Regions from separate parts of the Paenibacillus sp. FSL k6-2145 genome, predicted to be linked through region 1. Evidence: riboswitches for the same ligand, from Rfam matches in the RefSeq annotation. Region 1 holds a riboswitch; each other region holds the start of a gene.
What was found. A riboswitch is a leader RNA that binds a small molecule or an ion and turns the genes downstream of it on or off. The one in region 1 is predicted to bind S-adenosylmethionine.
Positions count from the first base shown of each region.

Region 2: it holds a riboswitch for S-adenosylmethionine, as region 1 does, so the genes downstream of both, NZ043_RS03895 (methionine ABC transporter ATP-binding protein) here and metA (homoserine O-succinyltransferase) in region 1, are expected to answer to the same signal.
Region 3: it holds a riboswitch for S-adenosylmethionine, as region 1 does, so the genes downstream of both, mmuP (S-methylmethionine permease) here and metA (homoserine O-succinyltransferase) in region 1, are expected to answer to the same signal.

Region 1 covers NZ_CP150267.1:4,086,942-4,090,227, reverse strand. The annotation lists gene NZ043_RS18265 (PLP-dependent transferase) at 1-859, opposite strand, end outside; gene metA (homoserine O-succinyltransferase) at 884-1,801, opposite strand; SAM riboswitch class I at 2,038-2,161, opposite strand; gene corA (magnesium/cobalt transporter CorA) at 2,613-3,286, shown strand, end outside.
Region 2 covers NZ_CP150267.1:881,866-885,151, reverse strand. The annotation lists gene NZ043_RS03905 (heme A synthase) at 1-296, shown strand, start outside; gene NZ043_RS03900 (Cthe_2314 family HEPN domain-containing protein) at 494-1,210, shown strand; SAM riboswitch class I at 1,347-1,488, shown strand; gene NZ043_RS03895 (methionine ABC transporter ATP-binding protein) at 1,614-2,648, shown strand; gene NZ043_RS03890 (methionine ABC transporter permease) at 2,649-3,286, shown strand, end outside.
Region 3 covers NZ_CP150267.1:1,158,778-1,162,063, forward strand. The annotation lists partial or broken gene mmuM (homocysteine S-methyltransferase) at 1-401, opposite strand, end outside; gene mmuP (S-methylmethionine permease) at 400-1,812, opposite strand; SAM riboswitch class I at 1,905-2,006, opposite strand; gene NZ043_RS05265 (Ger(x)C family spore germination protein) at 2,077-3,279, opposite strand; gene NZ043_RS05270 (spore germination protein) at 3,276-3,286, opposite strand, start outside.

The DNA.
Region 1 (3,286 bases):
GATGATCGGATAGGCCTGGATGATACACTTCAACCACCGCTGGGTGCTCAAGCAAGTATTTAGCAATAGTAAGTGCATTGTGCTCATGACGCTCCATGCGAAGAGCCAGCGTTTTCATACCTTTCATCAACTGGTAGGAGTCACTTGGAGACAATACCGCTCCAATGGAATTATGCAGGAACGCCATCTCTGCAGATAACGCTTCACCTTTGGTAATAATTAGTCCGGCCAACACATCATTGTGTCCGCCCAGATATTTGGTAGCGCTATGAATGATGATATCGGCACCCAGTTCAATCGGACGTTGGAAAAATGGAGTCAGCAACGTGTTGTCAACAATAGTCAACAGGTTGTAACTTTTCGCCCAGGAAGCAACGGCTTCCACATCGGTGATCATCATCAGTGGATTGGTTGGTGTCTCAATAAATACAGCTTTTGTATTCGGCTGACGAACCTTCTCCAGTGCTGCAAGGTCATTCGTGTCCACATAACTTGCCGTTACGCCGAAACGGGACAGAATACGTTCCAGCAGACGATAGGTTCCACCATACAGATCCAGCGATACAATCAGATGATCCCCTTGACCAAACATGGCAAAAATCGTTTGCAGCGCGGCCATTCCCGAGCTACAGGCAAACCCTGCATCACCAGACTCCAGCGCTGCGGCCGCTTCTTCCAATACTTTACGGGTTGGATTAGTCGTACGAATATAATCAAACCCCGTGCTTTGTCCAAGCTTCGGGTGGCGAAACGCAGTGGATTGATAGATCGGAAAGTTAATGGCGCCTGTTACCGGTTCATTGATGGACCCAATTTGTGCTAAGCGGCTTTCGATTTTCAACTTGTTGTTGTCTTCCATTGCTGCATCCTCCTGTAATCTCGATTAGATTTGCGGGCCAATATCGTAAGGTGTTTCTTGATACACATAGTAATTGAGCCAGTTAGAGAATAATAAGTTGGCATGAGCGCGCCAAGTAGCCGGTGGCACACGGGAAGGATCATCATTCGGATAATAATGTCTAGGCAATGCGATATCCAACCCTTTGGCTGCATCCCGGTCATACTCCCACTTTAATGAGAACGGGTCATACTCGGCATGTCCTGTGGCAAAAATCTGTTTGCCGTCTTTGGTAGCAACCAGGAAGATCCCCGCTTCCTCGGATTCAGCCAAAATCTCTAAATTCTCATTCTTTTCAATATCTTCGCGTCTCACTTCCGTATGACGGGAATGTGGAACGTTGAATACTTCATCGAATCCACGCAACAACGGAACATGTGGTTTATTGATGGTATGCGGGAAAACGCCAAAACACTTTTCATCCAGTGCAACCTTAGGTACGTCAAAATGATGGTATAAACCTGCCTGGGAAGCCCAACATATGTGGAGGGTTGAAGTCACATTGGTTTTAGTCCATTCAAAGATCTCTTGGATTTCATTCCAATAGTTCACGTCTTCGAAATCCATCTGTTCCACCGGAGCACCCGTAATAATCATTCCATCGAAACGGCGGTGCTCAATCTCATCAAAGGTTTTATAGAACAGATCCAAATACTCCTGAGACGTATTCTTCGACGTATGGGATTTGGGATGTACGAGAACAACATCTACCTGAATAGGCGTGTTTCCCACCAGACGAAGCAATTGTGTTTCGGTCGTTTCCTTTGTGGGCATCAGGTTTAATATAGCGATACGGAGTGGACGAATATCCTGCTGATATGCAGAAGTTTCATCCATGACGAAGATATTCTCTCCTTCAAGTACTTCTTTTGCTGGTAGAGTATCGGGTATTTTGATTGGCATAGTAAGTCTAACTCCTCCTTTTGCATAGATAGATGCAGCCACCCCTGGCTTGATGTCTTCACATCAATACAGGTATAGACTGCCTTGAGCTTGTAAAAACATTGAATTGCTCTTTCATCCAACGTTACAAACAACCTCAAGTTCCTTAGCGAAAATCACTGCTGAGAAGTCGGGGCATATAACAAAGACCTTCCTCGGATTTCGAGAAAGGTCATATGTAAAAAAGATATGCGCCTCTCTCATCTCTCAGTTACAACAGTGCCACTTGACACTTAGTCGCTGCAAGAATTAGCACCGTGCGGTATACCGCCGGTTGCCGGGTTTCATCGGGCCAGTCCCTCCACCTACTCTTGATAAGATTTCGCTGTATTAGATTGTAATTAAATATGGTTCACCGTCTACTTTATTACATTAATGCCCTCACGTCAAGATGCAGTTCGATGTCTGCTTCCCAGATCGGAACCGTTCATCATCCGTTGTCATACACTGCCTCAGGGCGCGAAATAGACACATTTTTGCGCTTGAAAGCACCTTGTACCAGCGGTATACTAAACAAGGTGTTATAAACCCTTATGTGAGAGGTGACATATTAAATGGATGGCGACCCGAGGCCTGACTGGCAGCCGAATTCCGACAAACTGCATAGAGAATTGACATCAGCATGCCGGCAGCGGGACGTGACTTCCGTTTGATTATATAGTGAACGCAGCCCTGATCTCCAGGCTCCGCTGCCGACCGGCTGATTTGTTCTTTTTGCGCCCATAATGATAATATCCGCCAAGTTGGCGGGTGCAGAAGGAGTAGATTAACGATGAAAATCCGGTTGGTAAACAACGGTGTATTTATTCCGGTGGACGACATTCAGCAGGCGCTGACTCCACCAGCGGAAGGGTTTTACTGGATTGATGCAGACGTAGACGATTTGGCGGTACTTCAGCCGCTGTTCTTGATGCATGATCTGGCTGTGGAAGACTGTCTTAGTGACGAAGAACAACGTCCGAAGATTGAAATTTATGAGAACCATTATTTTATTGTGATTAATAGCATCCGTTTCGATGATGAAGAGATATTTCTACGTGCGGTGAACTTATTCCTCGGCAGACATTTCATTATTAGTGTTACGAAGCAAAAGGTCAGCGAATTGCGCACACTGAAACCAATCCTGTGGGAACAGGAAATCAGCACACCGGATCGTCTGTTGTATTTGCTGGTTGACTTGATCGTTGATAATTATTTCACCGTAGGTGACCGAATTGAAGCACGGATTGAGAAGCTTGAGGAAGACATTCTGATGCACACCAAAAAGTCACATCTGAATGAAATTATCGGGCTACGCAGTGAGATTCTGTGGCTCAAGAAAGTGCTCGGACCTCAGAAAGAGGTCATTAACACCCTGAACAAAAAAGATCTGCGTCTCATTGATGATCAACTGCAAAAGTATTTCAGTGACATCTATGAGAATGCTGTAAAAATATCTGAAACCTT
Region 2 (3,286 bases), 3.2 Mb from region 1:
CTTTTGCTCACCGTGCAGCAGCTGCGTCGCTTGTGATTGTTATTGCAATTCTGGGTCACTTCGCTTACCGTAATCATCCGGACAACAAGGAAATGCGCACCCTTGGCGTAGTATCCGTTATTCTCATCCTGATGCAAGTCGTGATTGGTATTTTCATGATGGTGACAATGAATCGTCCGGAAGTATACATGTTCGTAGCTCTCGCACATATGCTGGATATCGCCATATTGTTCGGAGTCTTAACGTATATGAGTTTCCTGGTGTACAAGCTGCATCGTCCGGTTAATCGGATCTAAGATATAGATTCATTCATTTTTTAAAAGGAATTGGGCTAAATAAAAGTCCACCATCCAGTGATGTACATCATTGGACAGGTGGACTTTGTTTGATGTCAGGTGGATCAGGGCAACCTATGGCAAGCAGCAATTACACGGAATGGATGATGTGTTAACGGTGATGAAATCTTGTTGATTTGGAAAAGAGGAGGTTAGATATGCTGCGAACGTTGCTGGGGGAAAAACCGCGTATCAATGAAGGTAAATTAAAGGCAGCGATGGACGCAATGGCGCATACGCTTGAGCTATTTCAGCGCCAAATGCATGTGGACCATGATCCCACGCATGACTATCGGAAACTGTATGTGTGGACCCAGGGGCTCATCTCCTCACTGGATGAACTGGAGCAAAGCTGCTTCGCTGCTGCTCATTTTCGCAAAAAGGTGGTTGCAGGTTCAACGGATGATATGACGCCGGCTGAAAAAGCCGAGTATGCTCGGTATGTGTATTTCTACAAAGATGGCTTCATTCGCTGCTTTGCCATTCTGGATAAAGTTGGCACCGTCTTAAATGAAATATTCCAACTGAATACTTCAAATACCAAAGCGCATTTTTCCTATTTTACTGTGTTAAGGCAGTTCGATTATGCGAGGGAGCATCATGATCTTGCATTGCGATTGATTCAGATCAAGGACTCTTATCGGGAGCCGATGAGCAAGCTGCGCAAACGTCGTAATATGGAAATTCACTACATGAACTCCGAAATGCACGATGACCTGTGGCAGTTACACCAGACCTTGCAAGGTAAAGTGAAGTTGGAGGATCTGAATCAGCATGTACAGGAAATGCGTCAGGGCGTGGATATGGTCTGTGAAACGTTAACAGCCTCTTATAGTTATATCAATAATATATGGAAAAGAAATAATTCCCTTTGACAAATCGGAATACTTGGAATATACTGAGTTTCAATTAGAATGTTACAGTGACAAAGAATGAATTGATATTTCAAAAGTTACGTTCACATTATAAAGCATGAACTACATGAACTTATAAAATCCTACAACAACATATTTCTTATCGAGAGCGGCGGAGGGACAGGCCCGATGAAGCCCGGCAACCGATTTGTAACGACATGATGGATGTATCATTCGTTATAGATGTTAGGTGCTAATTCCTACAAAATGGTGCAAAGCACGATTTTGGCAGATGAGAAGGTATAATCTTTCACGTGAAGAGCCCTCTTTGTATCTGCAAAGGGCTCTTTTTTGTACTTTAAGGGGAGTTTTCCTTTAGATCGGGTAAAGATACATGTAGGTGGTTGGAAAGGGGCAAGTGCGATTGATTGAATTAAAAGGTTTAACGAAAACGTACGGCAAAGGGAAAAAATCTACAACAGCGTTATCCGAGCTGAATTTGAGCATCCAAAAGGGTGAAATCTACGGCGTGATTGGCCATTCCGGAGCGGGCAAAAGTACATTGATTCGCTGTATTAATTTGTTGGAACGCCCTACGGAGGGGGAAGTATGGGTTGATGGGATCAACCTGACTGAACTGAGCAAAACCGAATTGCAGCAACAGAGACGCAAGATCGGGATGATTTTCCAACACTTTAATCTGTTATCCTCGGCAACGGTATATGACAATGTAGCTTTTCCACTAAAACTTGTGAATACACCCAAGGAAGCCATTGATCGCAAAGTGAAGGAAATGCTCAATCTGGTTGGTCTGGAGCACCATAGCAACAAATATCCAGCTCAATTATCGGGTGGACAGAAACAACGTGTAGGGATTGCGAGAGCACTTGCGAGTGATCCGAATGTACTTCTCTGTGATGAGGCTACTTCAGCACTTGATCCGCAGACGACAAATTCAATCCTGAAGTTACTGCTCGACATTAACGAAAAGTACAACCTCACGATTGTGCTGATTACACATGAGATGCATGTCATTCAGAACATCTGTGACAAAGTGGCTGTCATTCATCAAGGAGGGATTGTGGAGCAAGGACCTGTAACAGAAGTGTTCCTGAAGCCACAACATGCCATTACACGGGACTTCATGATGCGTGACCATGAAGCTGGACTTGCTCTGGAAGAGACCGCTCTGGCAAATGCAGGCGTTGAATTGCAGGCAGGTGTTGCTTCCAAACTTGTGAAGATATCCTTTCTGGGTAACAAAACCTATGAAGCGATTTTGTCTAGAACGGTACGTAAGACAGGCGTGGATTTTGCCATCCTGCAAGGTACAATCTCAACGATCAAACAGGTTCCTTATGGACAGCTGACCGTTCGGTTCGAGGGTGATTCCATTGCGATTGATCGGACGATATCAGAATTAACCGCTGAGGGACTTGATGTGGAGGTGCTTCGTTAGATGGATTTTTCAACAGTTCGCTGGGAAGAGGTTGGTAAAGCTTCCATTGAGACACTGCAAATATTGGGTGCATCAGGCTTGTTTACCGTAATCTTTGGTTTACCGCTCGGGGTGCTGCTGTTCATGACAGCCCGATCTGCTTCAACCAAATCACGGGTGGTGTACATTATACTGTCCCTGATTGTTAATATTTTGCGATCGATCCCATTTATCATATTGATTGTTGCTATTATTCCATTCACTCGTTCGCTCGTCGGTACAGCTACAGGGGTGCTTGGTGTTATACCACCTTTGGTTATTTCGGCAGCTCCTTACTTCGCTCGACTGGTAGAGACAACAATGCGTGAAGTCGATCGGGGTGTCATTGAAGCGGCACAGTCGATGGGGGCATCGACCGGACAGATTGTAAGACGAGTGTTACTGCCTGAGGCACTGCCTGGACTGCTTGCTGGTATAACGATCACCATTGTTACGCTTGTATCGTATACGGCGATGGCAGGCATGGTTGGTGGTGGAGGTCTGGGAACGCTGGCAATCAACTATGGGTATTATCGTTATCAGAATGAAATTATGATCATTTCCGTTGTATTTATGGTCATCTTAGTGCAAATTCTCCAGATGGCTGGAGATCGCTTGGT
Region 3 (3,286 bases), 2.9 Mb from region 1:
TCATTCTCCACGGTCTCGGAACGTACCGAAGGAACTCCTATAAGCCGACCTGTCGAGCTTTCTCTCCCTACTAAACCGTCCTGCACTTCTGCCCACACGTCATCTCTCGCCTGTGCAGCCAGTTCCACCGTCTTGCGGATCAGCTCCAGTGCTGCCTGTTCATCAATCCCTCTCTTGCGGAAACCATCCACCGTCGCCTGATAACTGGATGTAATCGCACAGTCGGCTCCTGCTCGAAAATAATCTGCATGGACCTGAACAATAACATCCGGATTCTCAAGCAACACACGAGCAGACCATAGTGGATCATCGAGATCACATCCATGCTGTTCAAGTTCCGTTGCCAGCGCTCCATCCAGAATCATGACCGGATGTTCACGCAGGATCTGTTCTATGGGGTTAGTCTGTTGTGCTTGCGTCATGTACTTGTCCTCTTTTCTTATTCACACGTTCTGTCAGATAATAAGCAGCGTAACATACTGCGATAAACGGAACCCCACAATACAGCGCAATTCGCTGTGTCGGGTCAAAGGCAATACCTATGCATGAAGCCAGGCATAATATAAATGAAACAATTGGTACCACCGGATACAGTGGTGTGCGGTAGACCAGATCTTTGACCGCATGTCCTTCCCGGATATATTGTCTGCGGAACATGTATTGGGAGGCACTGATGCTCATCCATACCGCAACGACAGCCAGACCTGAGATGGAGACCAGAGTAATATACACGGTACCTGGTGCAATGATGCTGGACAGCAAAGCTAGTGCACCACCCACCATACTGATCAGAAGTGCATTCAGCGGTACCCCGCGTTTGGTCAGTTTGGCAAACCACGGAGAGATTGTTTTTTTATCAGCCAGAGACCAGAGCATCCGTGAAGATGCATATAGGCCCGAATTGGCAGCAGAGAGAATCGCCGTTAGAATAACAAAGTTCATAATGTCTGCTGCATAGGGTACTCCCACCCGCTCCATTACCGCTACAAACGGACTTTCCAGTACACTGGCATCCGACATGGGCAGCAAGGCCGACAAGATAACAATCGTTCCGATGAAGAAAATAACCAAACGCCACAGCGTTGTATGAATAGCCTTTGGTATCGTCTTTTCCGGATTCTCCGTCTCACCGGCGGCAATGCCGATTAACTCGGTGCCTGAGAAGGCAAAGTTTACAGCAAGCATAGTCATCAATATCGCTGTAGCCCCATGAGGGAACCACCCGGATGCGGTAATATTTGATAGAAATGGAGCCGGTTCAGAATCCGCCATGGGAATGATACCAAACATGGCTGCGCCACCGATAATAATGAAGATTACGATAGTCACTACTTTTACAGATGAGAACCAGAACTCGGATTCCGCAAATAATTTCACTGTTAAAGCGTTGAACAGAAAGATCATCAGTGCAAAGAGCGCACTCCATATCCATACGTTGACCGATGGGAACCAGCGCTGCATCAGCAATCCGGCGGCTGTGAATTCGGAGCCAAGCGCAACAGTCCAGGTTAACCAGTATAACCAAGCCACCGTGTAGCCTGTTGCCGGTCCGATATATTTGGCTGCATAACTATGAAATGCTCCCGTCTCTGGCATATGAACAGACAGTTCACCAAGACAGAGCATCACCAGATATACAACAATGGCTCCGATCAGATAGGACAGAATGGTTCCCAGTGGTCCCGCTTGCTGAATGGTGTAACCTGAGCTGAGGAATAATCCCGTTCCAATGACTCCTCCTAGAGAGAGCATGACCACATGCCGTGCCTGCATTTTCCGCTGAAAATGCCCTTTGTCGTTGTTGTTCTCCATACCTGCTGCTCCCCTACTTCTTCATCCAGAAAAAACAAAAAAGACCCACTCTGCCTAAAGAGTGCGCCGTTACTGACAAATAAAAACAAACGCTCCTATCTATCAGGCTTTCACCCGCTGGAATTAGCACAGTATCCTTCAGATCTGTTGCTGAGGTTTCTAAGGGCCAGTCCCTCCACCTCTCTGGATAAGAAAATGATTTTTTATAAATATAGCGATCTATCATGAATGTGTCAACATTTAAATAATAAATGGCACACCTCGCTATTCGGTGGAAGACCCCGGATTGGTGATGGTGGTCTTTACCTCATACGTGATCGGCACGGTGCTAAAAATTTTATCCCAATCGTCTTTGACTTTTTTCCATGTTTTGGGTTCTTTGATACGCAAGCTATCCCGAAAATCCGCAACATCTACTTTATAGGTATGCTGAAGTTTGTATAACACCTGTCGAATCTGTTGTTCGGCCAGTTCAGCAAATTCTTTTTCCAATTCTCTGAGATAAGCACCTTTTTCCTCTTCCTCGGGAGCACGCCAATCCTCCATCAACCAACCTTCGGATTCAGTCTTCACATGGAATGAAATATCATCGCCAACCACTTTTGGAATTATTTTTGTTTTTTTCTTTTTCATTTCATATACCACGGTGAATCCCGCTTTATTGTATGTCTTCAAGATGCCTCCTTTTTCTTTAGGTCTGATCCACGATAGCCCTTCTAGATCCGTTTGGCTGAGTTCCCCGATGAATTTGGTCGTTTTCCCATCAAAGATACTGGCACCGGAGAATTTGTCCTCTCCATTGGAGTTCAGTACATTTTGGAGCAAGAAGCTGGAACCAGATTGCATTTGTGCATCTAATTTGGAGAGTAGAACGGGGTCCAGGATTTTATTGGACAAGTACGAATTACCGGTAATGCCTGTAAGATAAAATGCTGGAATCCGGGAAGGATCATCTGAAGTCAGTACATCAACAGCGCGATGATGGCTAATCAACACCAGACAGTTAGGGCGAATATCGTTATCCCGAAGTACAAAATCCAGCAACTGATCCAGACCATACTTTTTGGCAATATCCTTGGACACAACGATGACCTTCAGATGATGTCCGATGAGCGGGTGATCTCGCCTCAGTGCAAACTGACGAAAGATTTGCAGCAAGGAATCTCCGGTAAGCTGTTCATTGGAATAGGACGTTTTACCAGAAGAAGGCGAACCGGATTGTTGGCTCTTTTGACTGCTGGAATTACCGGGAGCAATCTGTACCGTGGCCGTCAAATTGTTCTGCTTGGAATACGCTCCTCCCTGATTAGCAATGTCTTTCTCAAATTCCGTCTCTTTGCCGATATCGATCCCAAGACCGACGTAGACACTTAGATCCTCTATCTCCCGACTGCTCCAACATCCGGATATCGTTAAGAGAATGCATAATACAGTGGCTAAGCGTAACAACATACGGAATGTAATCATGCATGCT